DNA from 3 places in the Bacillus methanolicus genome. Region 2 is predicted to be linked to each of the others. Evidence: riboswitches for the same ligand, from Rfam matches in the RefSeq annotation. Region 2 holds a riboswitch; each other region holds the start of a gene.
What was found. Region 2 has a riboswitch for S-adenosylmethionine ahead of C0966_RS06395 (methionine ABC transporter ATP-binding protein). Riboswitches for the same ligand answer to the same signal wherever they lie in the genome.

Region 1 (7,175 bases), 1.2 Mb from region 2:
AAGATGCTAAACAAGTACAGGGCACCGCCATGCTCCGTTTACTTCGAGAGAAGCGAATCGACATCCCGGCAGTCGGGATTGGCGGTATAAATGCCAAGAATGCCGCACAAGTTGTCGCAGCCGGTGCTGATGGCGTCTCTGTCATATCTGCCATCAGCATGGCCGCTTCTCCTCTGGAAAGCACAAAGCAAATTAAAGAAGCAGTAGTTTCTTTAGCCGGATTGCAAAAATAAATTCTTAAGTTCGAGGAAAGAGTGCTTTTTATAAGGCACTCTTTTTTAAACTCTTCCTTTCGATATTGAAAAAGATGTGGAATAATACTCTTTATAAAATATTCATAAGGAGATCCTACATGTCAGAAAAACAATCAATCATTGCAACATTACAACCGTTTATACAAGAAGCATGGAATAAATCAGGCTTTGAAAATCCAACATCAATCCAAAAGCAGGCGATTCCGCTTATTTTACAAGGAAAAGATGTGATAGCAGAATCCCCGACTGGAACGGGAAAAACACTTAGCTATTTGCTGCCTTTGCTTCATAAAATCGATCCGAATAAAAAAAGCGTACAAGCTGTGATTTTGGCTCCCTCTCAGGAACTTGTAATGCAAATTTTAGGTGAATTCCAAAAGTGGTCTGAAGGAAGCGGAATAAGAGGCGCTTCCTTTATTGGGGGAGCCAACTTGAAGCGGCAGCTTGAAAAATTAAAGAAAAATCCTCATGTTGTGATTGGCACACCGGGGCGTACATTTGAACTAATCAAACAGAAAAAGCTGAAAATGCATGAAGTAAAGATGGTCGTTCTTGATGAAGGCGACCAGCTTCTTATTCCTGAACATGCCGATACCGTTAAAAATATCATTAAAACAACGTTAAGTGACCGGCAGATCGCACTTTTTTCAGCAACACTTGCATCCAAAACAGAAGAAGCGGCAAAGGATCTTGCAAACGATCCTGAAGTCATTCGCGTGAAAAAGGATGAAACAATCGGCTCCTCGAATGTTGAACATATTTATTTTGTTTCGGAGCAGCGAGATAAGATCAAATTACTGGAGAAAGCCGCACGGCTAAAAGGGATAAAAGCACTTGTTTTTGTTAAGGATATCGGCAACTTACAGGTGCTTGCAGAAAAACTTCACTACAAAGAACTCCAAGCAGAGAAATTGCACAGTGAGATGAATAAAATCGAACGCCAAAAAGCATTAAAAAATTTCCGGACAGGAGAAAGTAATTTACTGCTGGCAACGGTTGTGGCAGCGAGAGGCCTTGATATTAAAGGGATTACACATGTGATTCATTTCGACTTTCCGAAAGACTTGAACCAGTACGTGCACCGTTCAGGGAGAACCGGTAGATTTGGCGAAAGCGGCACTGTCATTTCGTTTGTGACAGACAGGGAAGAGCGGGAATTAAAGAAATTCGCTAAAGAGTTGAAAATACCTGTTCATAAAAAAGTCTTTTATAAAGGAGCAATAACCGACGATCATGCGAAAAAAGAAATGAAAAGCTAGGCAGCAAGGCGCCTAGCTTTTTTATGGCGAAGTGAACGAATCGCTGTAAAATAGAAAAAATCGCAATAATACCCGAATTATCGCAGTTAAATTAAAATAATCGCAATAATATCCGAAAAATCGCAATTAAATTGAAAGAATCGCTGTAATATCGAAAAAATCGCTTTTATATATTTTACGGAATCTGCTTTACAGCGAAGCAAAAATATTGCTATGACAAGGAACGGAAGCAAAAAGATCACTTAATTAGGAAACGCTTGCCGGGAATAATAAACAAACGAAAAACCAATACTACTTTTGAAAATTAGTAAAGGAGTCGAGCTGCAATGGGACGTACAAAACCGGCAAATGCAAACGCACAAAGAAACAACAATGCGAAAAAAGGAAACAATCCGAGTGAAGAGTTGGTCGAATTTACTTCACCAAAAAACAAAAAAAATCAAAACAATCCCGAGGATTAACTGATGGGCACCGAAAGAGGATTCGTTCAAACGGACCTCTTTTAATCTTAAAAACCCAGTTGACGAATCAACTCGTTTTTTGTTATACTCCAGCTAATATTATGAATTTTAGAAATTATACTCTTATCAGGAGAGGCGGAGGGACAGGCCCTGTGAAGCCCGGCAACCTGCATGGTTCATTGCAAAGGTGCCAAATCCTGCAGACAGAAGTTCTGGAAGATAAGAGGAGGATATGAACTTTACGCCTCTTCTTTGTGAAGAGGTTTTTTATTATCATGTTCTAATCACCCGTAGTTCCTCACCTATATAGGTGGAAGGTAACGGGCGCTTGGATCTGATTTGTTCTACATAATATGAGCCTCGATAAAGTTTCAATTTTTTTGAAGAAGGTGGAAATGTTGACGGAGAGGTTTGAAACGAATTTATTGCACAGTGTAAAAAAACAAAAACTCCCGATCAAAAGTAAAGTTACCCCGATTTATCAAACTTCCGCGTTTACGTTTGACGATCTTAATGATCTTGAACGATATTACAAGGGAGAAGGCAACTACTTATATACCCGTACGGGCAATCCGAATACTGATGAACTCGGTGAAGCAGTGGCAGCTATCGAGGGGGCTCCAGCAGGTGTTGCGACATCTTCCGGGATTTCAGCGATTCTTGCCGGGGTGCTGTCAGCAGTTAAGAGCGGTGATCACATTGTTGCTGCAGATGACCTGTATGGAGGAAGCTTTCATTTATTAAAAAATGAATTGAACCAACTTGGAATTGAGACCACTTTTGTACCATTTTCAGACCTTCAACAGGTTGAACAGGCGATTCAGTCTAATACAAAGCTCCTTTACACAGAGTCAATTACGAATCCGCTGTTGAGAGTTGAAAATCTTGAAGCTGTTGTGGATCTTGCCAAAAAGTACAATCTTGTCACAATTGTTGATAACACATTTGCATCTCCTTACCATTGCAATCCTTATAAACTAGGGGCAGATTTAGTTATTCATAGTGCGACAAAATATATTGGCGGACACAGTGATATTACGGCCGGTGTGGTTGTCGGCAAAGAAGAGATGGTTGCCAAAGCACGGAAAAAAGTGGTGAATCTCGGTGCGAATGTCAGTCCGTTTGAAGCGTGGCTTACATGCCGTGGATTGAAAACTCTCGCTTTAAGAATGAAAAGCCAGTCTCAGAATGCCAGGAAGCTGGCCGAAGCTCTAAAGACAAATGAAAATGTGGCTAAAGTATACTATCCTTTTGACCATTCAGAAGAAGGCTTTGGGGCGATCGTCACAATCGAGCTATCGAAAATAGTGGATGTAAATAAGTTTTTCCGTGCACTTTCTTGGGTGAAAATTATTCCGACGCTTGCCGGAGTGGAAACGACTGTTTCACATCCGATGTCAACTTCCCACCGTGCTCTGCCTCCTAAAGCAAGAGAAGCATTAGGAATCACGAAAGAAGTTGTCCGTATATCAGTCGGAATTGAACATCCGGAAGACATCATTCAAGTGTTCGAAAAAGCGATTGAAAATTCTGTTTAATGAAAAATTATGTTTGACTTGATTCATAAACTAAATTATAATCCTTTATAAAGTTAACGAATTAATATTTTAATTGATTAAAATTAGAATATCAGCAATCTCTTATCAAGAGTGACGGAGGGATCAGGCCCGATGAAGTCCGGCAACCTTCAAGCAATGCTTGAAAAGGTGCCAATTCCTGCAGACAATTCATTGTCTGAAAGATAAGAGGAGGAACCCCCTCTTCTTATGAAGAGGGGGTTTTTTCGTAAATAGATTTCGGAATAGTAAAAAAACACAAATAAATGTAAGTATTAAACCTACTAAACCAATAAAAATAATTATATTTAGGAGGAAAAAACAATGGCAAAACAATATGATACGTACGATGTAGAGACGATTCTTTTACATGGAGGGCAATCACCGGATCCAACAACCGGTTCTCGGGCTGTTCCGATTTACCAAACAACCTCATATGTATTTCATAACACCGAACATGCCCAGAGCTTATTTTCGCTCGATGAACCTGGAAACATTTATTCAAGAATAGGAAATCCAACAGTCGATGTCCTCGAAAAGAGAATTGCCCTGCTTGAAGACGGAGTAGCAGCAGTTGCCACTTCATCAGGAATGGCAGCAATTGCTTTATCCATTATGAATATTGCTCAGGCAGGTGATGAAATTGTTGCAGCATCCAATCTTTACGGTGGTACATATAATTTATTCGCCGTTACACTTCCGAAATACGGAATTAATGTTCATTTTGTCGATCCAAAAGATCCGGAAAATTTCCGCAAAGCGATTACACCAAAAACGAAAGCTCTATATGGAGAGATTATCGGAAATCCGAGCCTTCATGTTTTAGATATTGAAGCGGTGGCAGAGATTGCGCATGAAAATGGAATTCCATTGATAATAGATAATACGTTTGCCACCCCATACATTTGCAAACCGATTCAATGGGGAGCTGATATTGTCGTTCACTCGGCAACTAAATGGATTGGCGGACACGGTACAGCGATTGGCGGCCTTGTTATTGATGGGGGGCGCTTCAACTGGAATAACGGAAAATTCCCTGGATTCACAGAACCTGATCCAAGCTACAACGGCATCAGATATGCAAATGATTTTGGAACGTTAGCCTTTAGTACAAAGCTGAGAGTTCAGCTGTTAAGGGACTTTGGTTCTTGCTTAAGCCCGCAAAATGCATTCCTGTTGCTGCAAGGGCTTGAAACGCTTCATCTTCGGATGGAAAAACATACTGAAAATGCGTTAAAGGTTGCTCAATTTTTGAAATCTCATCCGGCAGTAGAGTGGGTATCATACCCTGGCCTGGAAGACCACCCTGCTCACGAACTTGCGAAAAAATACTTGAGAAACGGCTTTGGTTCAATTGTGAATTTCGGAATTAAAGGCGGCCGGGAAGCGGGTAAAAAAGTAATCGACCATATAGCTTTATGGTCCCATGTTGCTAATGTCGGGGACGCGAAGTCACTCATTATACATCCGGCTTCAACGACACATCAGCAGTTGAGTGCAGAAGATCTTAAGAAAACAGGTGTCAGTGAAGAATTGATCCGTTTGTCTGTTGGGCTTGAATCGGTTCGTGATCTGATAAATGATTTAGACCAGGCTTTTTATCAGGCGACCGGAATTTCTTCAAAGGGTGCTGAAAAAGGAGATACGGCAGTAAATGACGAGGGGGTTATCCGCTGGGCGCTCCAATCGCCATTTGTCCGGGAAGTTGTTGATGGGAAAGAAATACAGCGGCCAAAAACGCTGGCAATTGTCGGTTTAAGCAGCAACCCGGGGCGTCCGAGCAATCGATTGGCACGGAAAATGAAGCGGCTTGGATATAAAATTGTTCCGGTCAATCCGAGAGAAACAGAAGTACTTGGAGAACAAGCATATCCTGATTTAAAATCAGTTCCATTTAAGATTGACATTGTGCAAATCTTCCGCAGCCCAGAGGCAGCAATTGAGATTGCAAAAGAAGCGGCAGAAGTTCAGCCAAAAGTTTTCTGGCTTCAGGAAGGCGTTATTTCACCAAAAGCAGTGGAAATTGCAAAAGAAGCAGGACTCGAGGTTGTTCATAATCGCTGTACGTATAAAGAAGCGCAGCGCCTCCGAGGAACAATTGTCACTTATGCATGCGAGATTTAAAGATTAGGAGAGAAGAGAGGAGACTAATGAGATGAAGAAATGGTTTGGAATATTGGCAGGATTGCTGCTATTGTTCGGAGTTGCCGGCTGCTCGAACAGCACGGGTGCAAAAGGAGAAAAACCTGAAAAAATTGTGCTTGATTATGCTTACTATTCCCCGACGAGCCTTATTTTGAAAGAGTTTGGCTGGGCTGAAGAAGTCTTTGAAAAAGAAGGTATTAAAGTGGAATATGTTCTTAGCCAAGGCAGCAACAAGGCGCTTGAGTTTTTAAACAGCAAAAGCGTGGATTTCGGTTCAACAGCAGGAGCAGCAGCCTTAATGGCAAAAGCAAAAGGAGCACCAATTGAATCGGTTTATATTTTTTCCAAGCCTGAATGGACGGCGCTTGTAACGAATAAGGATTCTTCAATTCAGTCAGTTAGTGATTTGAAGGGAAAAAAAGTAGCTGCAACCGTTGGTACAGACCCATACATTTTTCTTTTAAGAGCATTGGATGAAGCGGGACTTTCTGCTTCAGATGTACAAATCGTAAATCTCCAGCACAGTGACGGCGCAAGTGCATTGACGACAAAACAGGTGGATGCTTGGGCAGGGCTTGACCCTCATATGGCAAGAATGGAACTTGAAGCTGATACAAAGCTTTTTTATAGAAACGCAGATTTTAACACATACGGAACATTAAATGTTCGCAGCGAATTTGCCAAAAAATACCCTGACTACGTCAAGAAAGTCATTGAAGTTTATGAGAAAGCCAGAAAGTGGGCATTGGAAAACCCTGATAAAACGGCGGAAATTCTGTCAAAAGAAGCGCAAATCAGCCTTGACGTGGCGAAAAAACAGCTTGAGCGGACTGATTTTTCTAACCCGGTGCCTGGAGAGGAGCAAAAGCAGGCACTAAAATCGGCCGGAAAAGTATTGCAAAAGGATGACATCATCAAAGGAGACGCAAAAGTTGATTCGCTTGTCGACGAACTCATTAATCCGAAGTTTGCCGAAGAAGTAATTAAATAAAGCAATACAAGATGCAGCTTTAAAAAGCAGCTCCTTTCAGAAAGGGGGATCATTCAAATGAATAGCAAGTACACAACCGTCACGACACATATTCCTGTTAAAGAGAAAAAAAATTTATCGATTCAGCCAAAAATAAAAGCGGCCGTTTATGGAACCATTGTCCCTCTAGGATTGGTGATTGCTTGGGAGTATCTAAGCAAAATCGGGGTTTTCCCGCAGCATTTACTTCCTGCTCCAACTGCTATCCTTGATACAATTGCAGGAATGTTTCAGGATGGAACTTTATGGAGCCATCTCGGAATCACATTATATCGACTGATTTTTGGATTTCTAATTGGAGTCACTGCCGCTGTGTTACTTGGGGCGTCCGCAGGTTATTTTAAAACAGTAGAAAGCTTGATTGATCCGTTGATTCAGGCTTTCCGCTCTATTCCATCTTTAGCGTGGGTGCCGCTGTTTATTTTATGGATGGGAATCGGCGAGTCTTCAAAAATTGTTTTGATCGCAGT
Region 2 (7,175 bases):
AGGATTGGCGTTATGTATTTAGGGCACCTTGTTGAACTGACAGAAAGCAGCCAGCTATACAAAAATCCGCTCCATCCGTATACACAGGCTCTTTTGTCGGCTATTCCGATTCCCGACCCGGATATTGAGGACAGAAGAGAACGCATTATTTTAAAAGGAGATCTGCCCAGCCCGGTGAATCCGCCCAGCGGTTGTGTGTTTCGAACCCGTTGCCGACATGCCATGGATGTGTGCGCAAGTCAAAAACCAACCTGGCTTGAAGTCGACTCCAATCATTACGTCGCTTGCCATTTATACGACCGAAACGTAACGGATAAAGGAATGGGGAAATCCACTGCGGTAACCCGTTAAAGCATTGAGGGGCAGACCCGCATTACAGTGACGCGTTAAAGCATTGAGGGCCAGACCCGCATTACAGTGACGCGTTAAAGCATTGAGGGGCAGACCCGCATTGCGATGCCATTTGATAATAAAAATGCAGGGCGGCATTTGGCACCCTGCATTTTATTGGTTCGTTTATGCTTCTTTTGCAGCTTCGATTGAAAGGGAAATTTTGATTTGGTCTCCGATAAGGACGCCGCCTGTTTCTAAAGCTGCGTTCCAAGTTAAACCGTAATCACTGCGGTTGATTTTTCCTTCAGCACTGAATCCGACCTTTTCATTTCCCCAAGGATCTTTTCCTTGGCCTTCGAATGTCACAGTAAACGTTTCCTGACGTGTAACTCCGCGAATTGTTAAATCGCCTGTTACTTCATATTCATCGTCATCTTTTTTCACAATTTTAGTAGATTTAAAAGTTAAGGATGGATAGTTTTCTGCATCAAAGAAATCTGCTGAACGAAGGTGAGCGTCGCGGTCACTGTTGCGCGTATTTATGCTAGCAACATCGACATTGAATTCAATATCAGCTGTTGTTAAATCGGTTGGATCTGCCTCAATGGAAGCTGAGAAATTATCGAAAGACCCTTTAACTTTTGCAATCATCATATGCCTTACAGAAAATTCGACACTACTGTGAGCAGTATCAATTGCCCATCTTGATTTTGCCATTGTTCATTTCCCCTTTTTTAGGTTATAATTTAAAATATCTTTAATTCAAGATTTTTTAATACGAGATAATTATATTTGCTTTGGTGTAAATTGTCAATCGCAAATTTAAATATTTTGACAGATCTAAAAAGTCTACTGTTTTTATCGATCAGTTTTATTATGTGAAACAAGAAAACGTAAGACTATTATGTTATATAATATTTTGTCTTGATATTATGCCATCGAATGAGGATGTGGAGGTAAATTATATGCATCTTGAGCTAGTCCTAAAAAAATTGCAAAATCGAACACCGGGAATTTTAGGGGGAAATCGGTATTCTAAGTTTGCGGTATTATTGCCATTAATTGAAAAAGAAGATGATCTTCACGTCCTGTTTGAAGTTCGTGCTTTTGATTTGAGGAGACAGCCTGGAGAGATTTGTTTTCCTGGCGGGAAAATGGAAAGCACTGACAGAAATGAACAGCAAACAGCGATCCGTGAAACATCAGAAGAACTGGGGATCCGTTTAGATAATATAAAAAATGTTTATCCTTTGGATTTTATGGTTTCTCCATATGGAACCATTATTTATCCATTTGTCGGGACCATTCTTGACCCTGCCTCAATGAAGCCGAATCCTTCCGAGGTAGCGGAATTTTTTACCGTTCCGATTTCTTTTCTTCTGAATACTAAGCCCGATCGTTATAAAGTTCATCTTGAGGTAAAGCCTGAAGAGAATTTTCCTTTTCACCTTATAGCCGGAGGCGAGAATTACAATTGGCAAACGCAACAAGTGGAAGAATTGTTTTACCAGTATGACGGCAAAGTAATCTGGGGATTGACAGCCAAAGTATTAAAGCATTTTTTAGACGTGATTAGAGATGAATAATTGTCCTTTAATTGTTCAAAAGACCTGGCTACCATATTGTCAGGTCTTCCTAATGGACAGTCCAAAAAATTTATTTCATGTAAGGATATTCAATATGAATGCCATTTATCGTTCCTGCAACGTAAGGATCTTCCAATGACTGCATATAAGCAGAAAATTCTTGCTGCATGGCTTTAGGTGCACCCGGCTTTAAGTGCCAGTTTCCTGGTTCATCGACAAAATAAGGGCTATTCATAAATTCGGGGCGTTTCCTAGGCATGGAATTCTCTCCTTTACCTTTTTAATTTATTTTTACTAGTCTTGCTAGTTTTATGCCTACGACGTAATTTTTTGTTAAATTCTAACTAGAAAAATAATTCAGATATTTGTTATAATTGAAAATAATGAATAAAAAGTAAGGAGTTATGATGAGAAAATACTTAATTTTCTTTCTCGTACTGTCGGTAGTAGTTTTTCTGTTAGGAGCGTGCGGTGGCCCTAAGAAGGAGACTATTAATCAAGACAAAAAAGATGCGGAGCTTACCATTTCAGCTGCCGCAAGCATGAAAGAAGCTTTGGAAGAAATTCAAAAATTGTACGCAAAAGAATATCCACAAGTGAAACTGTTTTTTAATTTTGGTGCTTCCGGTGCATTGCAGCAGCAAATTTCTCAAGGCGCACCCGTTGATCTATTTTTATCGGCGGCTGAAGATAAATTTGCTGCATTAGTGGACAGCGGACATATTGACAAGAAATATCGTACAAACATTGTCGGCAATGAACTAGTGCTTGTGCAGCCAAAAAATTCGCAGAAAAAAGTTGATGGATTTACCAGTTTGGCAGATAAGGATATTAAGAAAATCGCAATCGGAATTCCCGAAACCGTTCCTGCAGGGAAATATGCGAAAGAATCCCTGGAGCATTACAAAATTTGGGGAAAAATTCAAGAAAAAATCATTTATGCAAAAGATGTACGGCAAGTATTGACATATGTGGAAACCGGAAATGTTGATGCAGGGATCGTTTATAAAACGGATGCACTCGCTTCAAACAAGATCGATATTGTTGATGTTGTTGAAGAAAAATCGCATACTCCGATTATTTATCCTCTTGGGGTCATGAAAGAATCGGGAAACAAAGAGGAAGCGATCAAGTTTTATGATTTTTTACAAACCGATAAGGCAATGAATGTTTTTGAGAAATATGGCTTCATCCCTTTGAATCAAAAATAGAGAATTTTGGAAAAGAGAAGGTGGCCGTCCAAAAGACTTGTTAGTTCTTTTAGCCGGCCCTTTTTCATTTTCTAAGTGCCATTGGAATATAAACCACAATGGATCGTTCTTGTTGTCTGTCGATTACTGTATATTTTATCACCAAACTTTTCTCAAAATCTTCTTAAACAGTGAACTTTATACCTTTACAAGACTTTTCTTTCTGATGATAATTTTACAAATTCGATACAGAAAATCTTCAAAATTGTGAACAAAAGCTACAAAGGTATGTTCAGTGCCAATAATTTGCATCTAAAAAGCAAATCATGTATGATTCCGAACTGTAAACGGCAGGGCTGACATGAAATTTATCAACAAAAACATCAGAGGAGAGGATTATCGTGACCGACATATTTGGTATTATCGAGGAAAGACGTTCTGTAAGAGATTTTGATCCGGAACAAAGCATTTCGCGTGATGAATTAATGGAAATTCTGGAACTTGCTGGCCGTGCACCATCTGCATGGAACCTTCAGCATTGGCATTTCATGGTTTTTCATGGAAAAGAAATACAAAAAAAATTATTGCCAATCGCAAACAATCAATCACATACTTTTGAATCATCAGCCGTTATTGCCGTTCTTGGAGACCTTCAAGCTGATAAAAAAATTGAGGCAGTATATCGTCCTCAAGTAGAGTCAGGAAGAATTACCCAAGAGATAATGGATCGAAAAGCAAGTCAAGTCAAACGAGTGTATCAAGACAAAACATATGCACTGGCGGCGGCACACAGCAATGCATCATTGGCAGCCATGCAGCTTATGCTGGCAGCAAAAGGGAAGGGCTGGGATACATGTCCAATGGTCGGGTTTGATAAAGAAAAGTTTATAAAAGAATTTAACGTAGATGAACGATATACCCCTGTTATGCTCATTGCGATTGGAAAAGCATTAAAACCGGGTCGACAGTCTGACCGCCTGAATATCGAAGAATTAATAACATGGGTGAAATAAAAGAATACATAGCACCTAATTCATTTTTTCTCTTTTTCCAATTACATATGTAATAGGTGCTTAGTGAAAAAATTTTCAATATTTATTGTTGCGTTGATAAAGCAACATTGTAAACGTTTTCTATCATCTTAATTAAGAAAAAAACTGTTGACATCTGAATTTTTTAATTTTATGATTCTTTTATAAAATTGAATAAGTTGCTTATCAAGAGTGACTGAGGGACCAGGCCCTATGACGTCCGGCAACCTCCTAACGGAAAGGTGCCACATCCTGCAGAATGAACATTTCATTCTGAAAGATAAGTCGTACATAAAAGCGATACCTCTTTCTGAATGAAAGAGGTATTTTTTTATTCGTTCTACAAAAGGAGGGTTACATATGATCGAAGTGAAGGATTTAGTCAAAATCTATGAAACAAAAAAAGGAAAAGTTGTCGGTGTTGACCATGTTTCACTTACTGTAAAAAAAGGAGAAATCTTTGGAATTGTCGGTTACAGCGGGGCAGGGAAAAGCTCGCTTCTGCGCTGTCTGAATCTTTTAGAAAAACCGACATCCGGTGAGATCATAATTGACGGTGTGTCGTTGACCTCTCTTAAGAAAAAAGAATTGAGGAAAGCCCGATTGAAAATAGGAATGATTTTTCAGCATTTTTATTTAGTCAGCTCAAAAACCGTCTATGAAAATATTGCTTTTGCATTAAAAGCGGCACACAAATCAAAAGCCGAGATCGATAAAAGGGTGAAAGAATTGCTCGAAATGGTCGGTCTGTCTGACAAAAGTGATGTCTATCCGTCGCAATTAAGCGGAGGACAAAAACAGCGCGTCGGTATTGCCCGGGCACTTGCAAATAATCCTTCCGTTCTTCTTTGCGATGAAGCCACTTCCGCTTTGGATCCGAGCACAACAAAGTCAATTCTGGAATTGCTTAAAAAAATAAACCGGGAGTTAGGGATCACTATTGTCTTGATTACACATGAAATGGAAGTTGTGAAGGACATATGCGACAGGATGGCTGTGATGCAAAATGGAAGAATCATTGAGGAAGGCAATGTTTATGATTTATTTGCAAATCCGCAGGAACAGTTAACAAAAGATTTTATCAACAGCATTCTGCAATTCGATCTTCCTGAAAATCTTTTACAAGATCGGCGCGGAAAAATTGTCAAAGTATTTTTTCAAGGAGCGATTGCCGAAGAGGCTGTTATTTCCGACGCTTTGCAGAAATTCTATGTAAAAGGAAATATTTTGCATGGAAAAATCGAGTATATCAAGGATACACCTTTAGGGATATTTATTATGGAATTAACTGGCGACCCCGATGAAGTTGAACGGGCAATCAGTTATATCACAGAACGAACTCAGCATTTGGAGGTGATTCGAAATGCAGCTTGATAGTTTAGTAGGATTAATTCCGGAATTAAACAAAGCGTTCTTTGAAACAATTTACATGGTTGGGATCTCCATTTTGGCAGCGATTATTGTCGGCCTGCCCACTGGAGTGCTCTTATTCGTAACGGACAGAGGATTATTTCTTGAAAATACGATCTTTAAAAACATTGTTGGTTTCATTGTTAATATGATTCGCTCAATCCCGTTCATTATTTTGTTAATTGCACTATTGCCGTTAGCAAAACTGATAGCGGGAACAACGATCGGTCCGACAGCTGCATCTGTATCGTTATCAGTAGCAGCGATTCCGTTTTTTGCTAGAATCGTCGAACAATCGCTTCGCGAGATTGACAAGGGAGTGATTGAAGCTGCAGTTGCGGCGGGGGCGTCACCTTGGATGATCATTAAGGATGTCCTTATTCCTGAAGCAAAACCGGGGATAATTCAGGGTGTTACTATAACGGTTATCAGTTTAATTGCATATTCCGCAATGGCGGGCATTGTTGGCGGCGGCGGTGTCGGGGACCTTGCCATCCGCTTTGGATACTATCGATATGACAATACGGTCATGATTACGACTGTTATCATCCTAATCTGCTTAGTCCAGCTGATCCAATTTGCAGGCGACAGAATAGCAAGATTAGTTGATAAAAGATAAATAATAACATAAGTGGGGGTCAACTATGAAAAAATTATTTCTATCATTCTTCCTTTTGCTTTCAATTGGCATTCTTGCAGCATGCGGTGCTGGAAGTGAAAAATCATCAGGTGACACAAAGCGGAGTGAAACAAAACAAATCACTTTCGGTGCAACATCAGGTCCATACAGTGATATGGTGAATAAAGCCATTAAACCAATTCTTGAAGAAAAAGGATATGAAGTGAAGGTCGTTGAGTTCAGCGACTATATTCAGCCAAACCTTGCACTTTCGCAAGGTGATCTTGATGCAAACCTTTTCCAGCATAAGATCTACATGGAAACATTTGCAAAAGAGCATAATCTTGATCTTTCTGAAGTCATTGTCGTACCGACAGCACCTATGGGCATTTATTCAAAGAAGTTCTCTTCACTTGATGAAGTGACGGACGGTGCTTCCATTGCTATCCCAAATGATCCGACGAATGCGGCACGCGCTTTCTTAATCTTACAAGATGCCGGACTTATTAAACTTGACCCAAATGCCAACCCGTTAACGGTTTCTGAGAAAGATGTGAAAGAAAACGTTAAGAACTTGACATTTAAGCCGCTTGAAGCTGCCCAGCTTCCGCGTGCAGTTGACAGTGTTGATCTTTCAGCAGTACCAGGGAACTTTGCCTTAGCAGCAAAAATGGATCTATTAGACGCACTTCAACTGGAAAACATGCCTGACCAATATCGCAATCGTGTCGTAATTAATACAAAAGACAAAGATGCTCAGTTTGTAAAAGATATAAAAGAAGCTGTTGAATCAGAAGCATTTGAAAAAGTAATCGATGAACAATTTAAAGGTTTCGGCAAACCGGAGTGGATGAAAAACCGTTAATCTTTGGAAGAGTTTCCGCAAAAATTCAAATTTCCGTAAAAAGGAATCTTTGAAAGCAAAACGCAAAAAGCTGACTGGACATAATTGTCAAGTCAGCTTTTCTAATTTTCCGGTAATCCTTTCCGGATGGGAATACACGTT
Region 3 (7,175 bases), on a different contig from region 2:
TAGGTCTTTAATTGTTAATGTAGATCCTGCCATTATAATACCTCCGTTACGAAAAGAAAGAATTGTATCTGTCGGCTTTTTAAGACCGCATACTATCTATTCTCATTTTATTCTCATTACAATCTTATAACAACTGAAAAGTGTTAGCAACTTTTTCAGATATTAAATGTTGACGGGGACGTGTACGAAGCGCCATTCTTATTCTCGTACTAAAATGCATGTCCACAGAATTTTTTTCCCCATTGTTTTGCTTGTATGCATATAAGTTAAAAACCAGTGCACAATTTGCACTGGTTTCCTTTTTTCTTCGTTATTATTATTGGTTGCATCTCTAGAAATGAAATTTTCGTACTATATCCGCAATGATCCGTTGGCTTTTTAAATATTCTTTTTCACGCTTTTTTTCTATCCGCAATCGTACATCATGCTTCCGGCAGTAAACTTCGTATCCAACACCATGAGCTGCCTGCATAGCTTTTTCCATTCCGCTTGTATAGTTCAGCTGTAAATGACTGATAACGAATCCTTCCCTTCGTTTTTTTCGCTTGTTGGCGATTGTTGAACAATCTAATGTTAACACTCTTTTATTATCCGGTTCAAAAGCGAAAAAACGGTAAATACGCCGTTATTTTGGAATAGGAAAGGATTGAATGTAGCGGTGCTTCCATTTTCACAGAATTTTTTAAGAATCCTGCCAAATGGAACCCCGAATGGCTCTTTCATTTAATTAGGCTTGAAAATATATGAAACAGCAGGCACCATTTTTGATGCCTGCCCACCAATTATTATTCAGATACCGGTACAACGGCACCTTTATATTTTTCAAGGATGAAGTCCTGAATTTCTTTCGAATGAAGAACTTCAACAAGAGTTTTAATTTCTTCCTTATTCTCGTCACCTTTGCGAACCGCAATGATGTTCACATACGGTGAATCTTTATCTTCGATTGCAATTGAGTCTTCAATTGGATTCAATCCGGCATCAATGGCATAGTTGGAGTTTATAAGGACTGCATCGCCTTCGCCATTGTTAAAAATTTGCGGAAGCAATGAAGGTTCATATTCTGCATCAAACTTTAACTTTTTAGGGTTGTCGACTATATCTTCAATAGTCGCCTCTGTTTTATTAACGCCTTCTTTTAAAGTAATAAGACCTTCTTTTTCAAGCATTGATAAAATACGGCCATGGTCAGCGACAGAGTTGCTTATGATGATGTGCGCTCCTTCAGGAAGCTCATCAAGGCTTTTATATTTCTTAGAATAAACTCCGATTGGTTCGATATGAATTCCGCCGGCATTTACAAAATCATAGCCATGTTCTTTCTTTTGTGCTTCTAAATAAGGAATGTGCTGGAAATAGTTTGCATCAAGTTCTTTATCATCCAGTGCCTTGTTTGGTAAAACATAGTCTTGGAATGTTTCAATTTTTAGATCGATTCCTTTTTCAGCCAGCAACGGTTTAGCTTTTTCTAAAATTTCAGCGTGCGGCACGTTAGATGCTCCTACAACTAATTCTTTTTTGCCTTCTTCTTTGCCTTCTTTTCCGCCTTCTCCACCTGTTGAAGCCTTGTCAGAGTTTCCGCAAGCAGCTAATACCAGCGCAACTGCAAGAGCTAAAATGAAACTTAACCATTTCTTCATGTTCATCTCTCCTTTAACGTTTGTCTATTTTTGACGTAAAATAATCTCCAATAAATTGGATAATAAATACGATAATTAAAATGATAACTGTTGCCATAAAGGTTACATCAAATCGATTGCGCTGGAATCCTTCCAGATAAGCAAGGTTTCCAAGTCCGCCGGCACCGATTACGCCTGCCATTGCTGTGTAGCTGACTAACGCAATGGCCGTAACCGTTATCCCGGATACGAGAGCAGGCATCGATTCAGGAAGCAGAACTTTCCATATGATAGTACTTGTTTTCGCTCCCATCGATTTCGCCGCTTCGATCACGCCTTTGTCAATTTCCCGAAGGCCAATTTCCACCATTCGTGCATAAAACGGAGCTGCCCCAATAATTAGCGCCGGCAGTGCCGCATTTTCCCCAATCATCGTTCCGACAATCAATTTTGTAAATGGAATCAACAAAACAATCAAAATGATAAACGGAATAGAGCGAAAAATATTGACAAATGCACTGGTGACCGTATTAATAGCTTTGTTTTCCCATAAATTCCCTTTTGAAGTAAGGAAAAGCAATAATCCGAGAATGACTCCCAATATGAAAGTTGCCAAAACGGAAATAGCTGTCATGTAGAGCGTTTCGAATGTTGCTTCCCACATTTTCTCCCAGTTAACGTTTGGCAGCAATGTTTCAAGCATGATTGATCACCTCCACTCCAACTTGCAGTGAGCGGATATAATCAACCGCTTTTGTTATCTCTTCATCTTCACCATCTATGTGAATAAATAAAGTGCCATAAGACCCGTTTTGGGTTTGCGAAATTTTGCCCTGCAAAATATTCGCCGTAACCTGGTAATTACGTATAAGGTTTGTCATAAGCGGCTGTTGAGCAGCATCCCCGACAAACGTCAGCTTGACTACTTGTCCATGCGGATAGCTATCAAGCAAGTGCTGAACGGTTTCTTTTGTTTCCTCAGGTTCTGTAACCTGTTGAACAAACCTCTTTGTAATCGGCTGCTGAGGGTTCTTAAATACTTCCAGGACAGATCCGAGTTCAACGACTTTGCCGCCTTCCATGACCGCAACGCGATGGCATATTTTTCTGATGACATGCATTTCATGCGTAATCAGGACGATGGTTAAACCTAACCGCTTATTTATATCCACAAGCAATTCAAGAATGGAATCGGTTGTTTGCGGATCCAATGCAGATGTTGCTTCATCACACAAAAGGACTTTTGGATTGTTGGCAAGTGCCCTGGCAATACCAACTCTTTGCTTTTGTCCGCCGCTGAGCTGAGAAGGGTATGCATCTTCTCTTCCTTCAAGCCCGACAAGCTTTATTAACTCATCCACGCGTTTAAGCCGTTCTGTTCGATTGACTCCTGCAATTTCAAGGGGAAATGCGATATTTTCGCGAACGGTGCGAGACCAAAGCAAGTTGAAGTGTTGGAAAATCATGCCGATTTCGTGGCGGGCTTTTCGCAGCTCACTCCCTCTGATTTTTGAAACTTCCCTGCCCGCTACTGTGATGGAACCTTCTGTCGGAATTTCAAGACCGTTCAGCATCCGGATTAATGTACTTTTACCGGCGCCGCTATAGCCAATGACTCCAAAGATCTCTCCTTCTTTTATCTCTAGGTTGACATTATCAACCGCTTTCACTTGGCCGTGTTTGGAAGGATAAATCTTTTTCACGTTTTTTATTGTAATCAAATGATTCACCTTCTTTATATCCGAGTTAACACATAGATCGTTATCATTTTGTAATCTCAGGCTGCTTATTGGTGTTTCAACTTATATTTCAACAGGAGACGGAAATTCATTCGGCATTTCCGCTGCTCGCCCTGTTCGGATTATATAAAAAGCCTTTCTGCACATGAGCAGAAAGGCTTTATCATTATCTATCCTTTCTCTCATCTTTCAAAGCTTATGCTTTGTGTGAATTGGCACCATTTCACTGCATAAATGGCAGTGACGGTTGCCGGGTTTCATAGGGCACATCCCTCCACCTCTCTTGATAAGAGCGAAACATCATTCTCTATTCAATTAATAATTTAATAGATTTAAGCAACAATTAATTACAAACGTTATCCTATCACGGATATAAAAAGGTGTCAATGACATATTTTTGCATTATTATTTGTTGATTATAAGTCATTTTTTGAATTTCTAAGCTTTTGCGGAGAGTGATGTAATACCTGTAGCCGCTTCAATTGCCTGCTCAAGGTCTTCAATTAAGTCATCCACATGCTCGATGCCGACTGAAAGACGAATGAGATCCTCAGGAACCCCGGCAGCTTTTAATCCTTCAGCATCTAACTGCTGATGAGTAGTGCTTGCCGGATGGATGATTAAACTTTTTGCATCTCCGACATTGGCAACATGCGCCCAAAGTGTTAGAGAATTGATCAGTTTGGCGCCGGCCTCCCGTCCTCCTTCGATTCCGAAAACAACGATTGAGCCAGCTCCTTTTGGCAAATACTTTTCTGCAAGAGCTTTATCAGGATGGCTTTCATGTCCTGGATACAAAATCCATTTTACAGCCGGATGGTTTTCCAAATAGCTGACGATTTTTTGTGCGTTTGCAACGTGTTCTTTCATCCGCACATGGAGCGTCTCCAGACCCAAAGTGAATTGGAAAGCATTTTGCGGGCTTAATGCCGGGCCCAAATCTCTAAGAAGCTGAACACGGGCTTTTACAATATAAGCGAGAGGACCAAGCGCCTCACTGTAAACAATATTATGATAGCTTGGATCCGGTTCAGTGAAACCAGGGAATTTTGGTGAATTCCAATTGAATTTTCCGCCATCGACAATAATTCCGCCTAATGTTGTTCCATTTCCTACAATCCATTTTGTTGCAGAATGGATGACAATATCGGCTCCATGCTCGATTGGACGGCAAAGGTATGGGGTGGCAAATGTATTATCAATTATCAACGGAATTCCCGCTTCATGGGCAATATTTGCAACTTTTTCAATGTCCAGCACTCTTAAAGAAGGGTTCCCGATTGTTTCAGCAAAAACAGCCTTTGTTTTTTCCGTAATAGCCTTGCGGAAATTTTCCGGATCGGTAGAATCAACCAACTTAACATTGATGCCATATTTCGGAAGCGTAACAGTAAATAGGTTGTACGTTCCTCCATATAGATTGGAAGCTGCTACAATTTCGTCTCCTGCTTCAGCAATATTTAAGATAGCGAGAGTGATGGCAGTCTGTCCGCTGGCAAGTGCCAACGCGCCAACACCGCCTTCAAGCAATGCAACCCTCTCTTCGAATACTGTGACAGTTGGATTGTGAATCCGTGTATAAATATAGCCAGGCTCTTTTAATGCAAATAGATTTGCAGCATGTTCCGTATTCTTAAATTGATAAGCGTTATTTTGATAGATTGGCACAGCTCTTGCCCCTGTTACCGGATCAGGAGATAACCCCCCGTGAACTCCTAATGTTTCAAGGCGATAATTCTTTTGTTTTTCTGTCATCATCAACTCTCCTTAAAATTAATGAAAATTTTTTCAAAATATAGATAAAAAAACCCTCTTCCATAAGAAGAGGGGTCTTGATCATCTCTTCTTATCTTTCAGAGCGGCTGCTCTGCTGGAATTAGCACCGTGTATAAAACCGGTTGCCGGGCTTCATTGGGCCAGTCCCTCCGCCGCTCTAGATAAGATTATAATTTTTTCCGTCAAACTAGTTAGAATATTTAAAATGATATTATCATCTTTTATTCTCATAGTCAACTAATATTATCCTTTTAGTAAGAAATTAATTTCAGCATTAATATATTCCTTGTTATTTGTTAATACCTCTATCACACGTTCGACATTAAAAATAACAATACCGATCATTTCCCGAGAAATATGTCAAATCATACAACTTCACGATTATTCTAGTTTTATTTAGTCTAAAAAAAAAAATGAACCAGGATTAAAACACCTGATTCTTCATTAACTTAATGTCGTTTTAATTTTATCCAATAAATAAGGAACAGAACGAAGAGCATAGATTTTTTCCATCAATTCCCCATCTTTTACCAAAAGTAAACACGGCACACTTTCAATTGAAAGCTCTTTTGCAAGATCGGGCATATAATTTAAATCCGCTTTACCGAAGGGAATCAACGGCAGTAATTCTGAAACAACTTCAAGCATCTTTCCTCCAACCTGGCATGTTCCGCATAAAGGAGTATAAAAATAGATCGCTGCTGTTTTTTTATCTTTCACTGAATTTTTTATATCTTGCTGTGTCCATTCCTTCATCTTAAAAATAATCATCCTTTTTTAAATAATGGGTGTGAACATCAATGTTCGCTCCTAATAGTACGGTTGCTAAATGATGTTCCGGCGCAGTCGCTACTTCCCTGTACATCCTGTCAATGTATAAATGTTCAGCGTTAGGAAATTCCCTTTTTAATAGCTTGCGCAGCTTTTCACCTGCTTCATCTGAATCAACAAGTATATAAACATCCTTTTCAAAAAGGAGATCAATCCATTCATCAAGCTTTGTCATACTGATTGTTCCATTTGTGCAAAAAATTTCAACAGGCTCCTTTACAATGCTTTTGACTTTTCTTTTATCAGATTTTCCTTCAACAATTAAGACTTTCTCAATTTTTTCTTCGATCATCTTTATCACCTGTGAATAGAGTAATATTCTTACATCACCATATTCAGTTTTCGTTCTTTTTGTGTAATCTCCTCCATTGCAGATAACTCTATTGTTACTTATTTTTAGAATGATTGCAAAAGACAAGCCTTGGAAATACGTTTGTAAAAATCATGAAAAAAACGCCTTGAAACTTCAAGGCGCTTTCAAAATTAATCTTCTTTTATCATTTCTTCATATTGTTCAGCTGTCATTAAGTTGTCGACTTCACTTATATCAGATGGTTCGATTACAATCATCCATGCTTTTTCATACGGAGATTCATTTACAAATTCAGGGTTGTCATTCAATTCTTCATTTACTTCTACAACCGTGCCGCTAATCGGCGCATATAATTCGGAAACAGTTTTTACAGATTCGACGCTACCAAATGGCTCATCGGCAGTCACTTTGTCTCCTACTTCAGGAAGTTCAACGAAAACAATGTCGCCGAGTTCTGACTGTGCAAAGTCAGTGATTCCTACGCGCACCTTGTCCCCTTCTACTTTTACCCACTCGTGCTCTTCAGAATAACGCAACTCTTTTGGTGTATTCATATGATAATCCCTCCAAAATTAATTCATATTCCATAATCGAATAATAACAATTATTCACCTATGTTTGCCAATAAAAACTAATATCTTCAATATTTTCTTATGATAACCACATTTTTTCAAATTCTTCTTCTTTAAAACCAACTGTTACTTTATTGCCGTCGGTTACAATGGGACGTTTGATTAACATGCCGTCTGAAGCTAACAAATCAAGCAGTTCGTCTCGTGAGGCCGTTTTTATTTTGTCCTTTAAGCCTAATTCACGATATTTTTGACCGCTTGTATTAAAAAACTTTTTCAACTCAAGTCCGCTTTTTTCGATCATTTCTTCTAATTCCGCACGTGA

Region 1: linked by a shared signal. The riboswitch ahead of C0966_RS00395 (trans-sulfuration enzyme family protein) and the one ahead of C0966_RS06395 (methionine ABC transporter ATP-binding protein) in region 2 are both predicted to bind S-adenosylmethionine.
Region 3: linked by a shared signal. The riboswitch ahead of C0966_RS11865 (O-acetylhomoserine aminocarboxypropyltransferase/cysteine synthase family protein) and the one ahead of C0966_RS06395 (methionine ABC transporter ATP-binding protein) in region 2 are both predicted to bind S-adenosylmethionine.

What each region holds. Positions count from the first base shown of each region.
Region 1 covers NZ_PNFF01000001.1:95,867-103,041, forward strand. Annotated here, with positions in the region: gene thiE (thiamine phosphate synthase) at 1-233, shown strand, start outside; gene C0966_RS00385 (DEAD/DEAH box helicase) at 353-1,513, shown strand; gene C0966_RS00390 (hypothetical protein) at 1,840-1,974, shown strand; SAM riboswitch class I at 2,095-2,200, shown strand; gene C0966_RS00395 (trans-sulfuration enzyme family protein) at 2,370-3,512, shown strand; SAM riboswitch class I at 3,612-3,722, shown strand; gene C0966_RS00400 (PLP-dependent aspartate aminotransferase family protein) at 3,855-5,654, shown strand; gene C0966_RS00405 (aliphatic sulfonate ABC transporter substrate-binding protein) at 5,686-6,666, shown strand; gene C0966_RS00410 (ABC transporter permease) at 6,724-7,175, shown strand, end outside.
Region 2 covers NZ_PNFF01000001.1:1,278,924-1,286,098, reverse strand. Annotated here, with positions in the region: gene C0966_RS06425 (ABC transporter ATP-binding protein) at 1-351, shown strand, start outside; gene C0966_RS06420 (YceI family protein) at 517-1,050, opposite strand; gene C0966_RS06415 (NUDIX hydrolase) at 1,299-1,919, shown strand; gene C0966_RS06410 (hypothetical protein) at 1,990-2,178, opposite strand; gene modA (molybdate ABC transporter substrate-binding protein) at 2,324-3,130, shown strand; gene C0966_RS06400 (nitroreductase family protein) at 3,511-4,122, shown strand; SAM riboswitch class I at 4,321-4,427, shown strand; gene C0966_RS06395 (methionine ABC transporter ATP-binding protein) at 4,501-5,514, shown strand; gene C0966_RS06390 (methionine ABC transporter permease) at 5,504-6,169, shown strand; gene C0966_RS06385 (MetQ/NlpA family ABC transporter substrate-binding protein) at 6,195-7,034, shown strand; gene fdhD (formate dehydrogenase accessory sulfurtransferase FdhD) at 7,122-7,175, opposite strand, start outside.
Region 3 covers NZ_PNFF01000002.1:17,191-24,365, forward strand. Annotated here, with positions in the region: gene sufC (Fe-S cluster assembly ATPase SufC) at 1-33, opposite strand, end outside; gene C0966_RS11845 (hypothetical protein) at 332-580, opposite strand; gene C0966_RS11850 (MetQ/NlpA family ABC transporter substrate-binding protein) at 786-1,640, opposite strand; gene C0966_RS11855 (methionine ABC transporter permease) at 1,654-2,322, opposite strand; gene C0966_RS11860 (methionine ABC transporter ATP-binding protein) at 2,315-3,340, opposite strand; SAM riboswitch class I at 3,538-3,651, opposite strand; gene C0966_RS11865 (O-acetylhomoserine aminocarboxypropyltransferase/cysteine synthase family protein) at 3,797-5,113, opposite strand; SAM riboswitch class I at 5,202-5,302, opposite strand; gene C0966_RS11870 (thioredoxin family protein) at 5,579-5,890, opposite strand; gene C0966_RS11875 (toprim domain-containing protein) at 5,892-6,257, opposite strand; gene gcvH (glycine cleavage system protein GcvH) at 6,449-6,832, opposite strand; gene C0966_RS11885 (arsenate reductase family protein) at 6,930-7,175, opposite strand, start outside.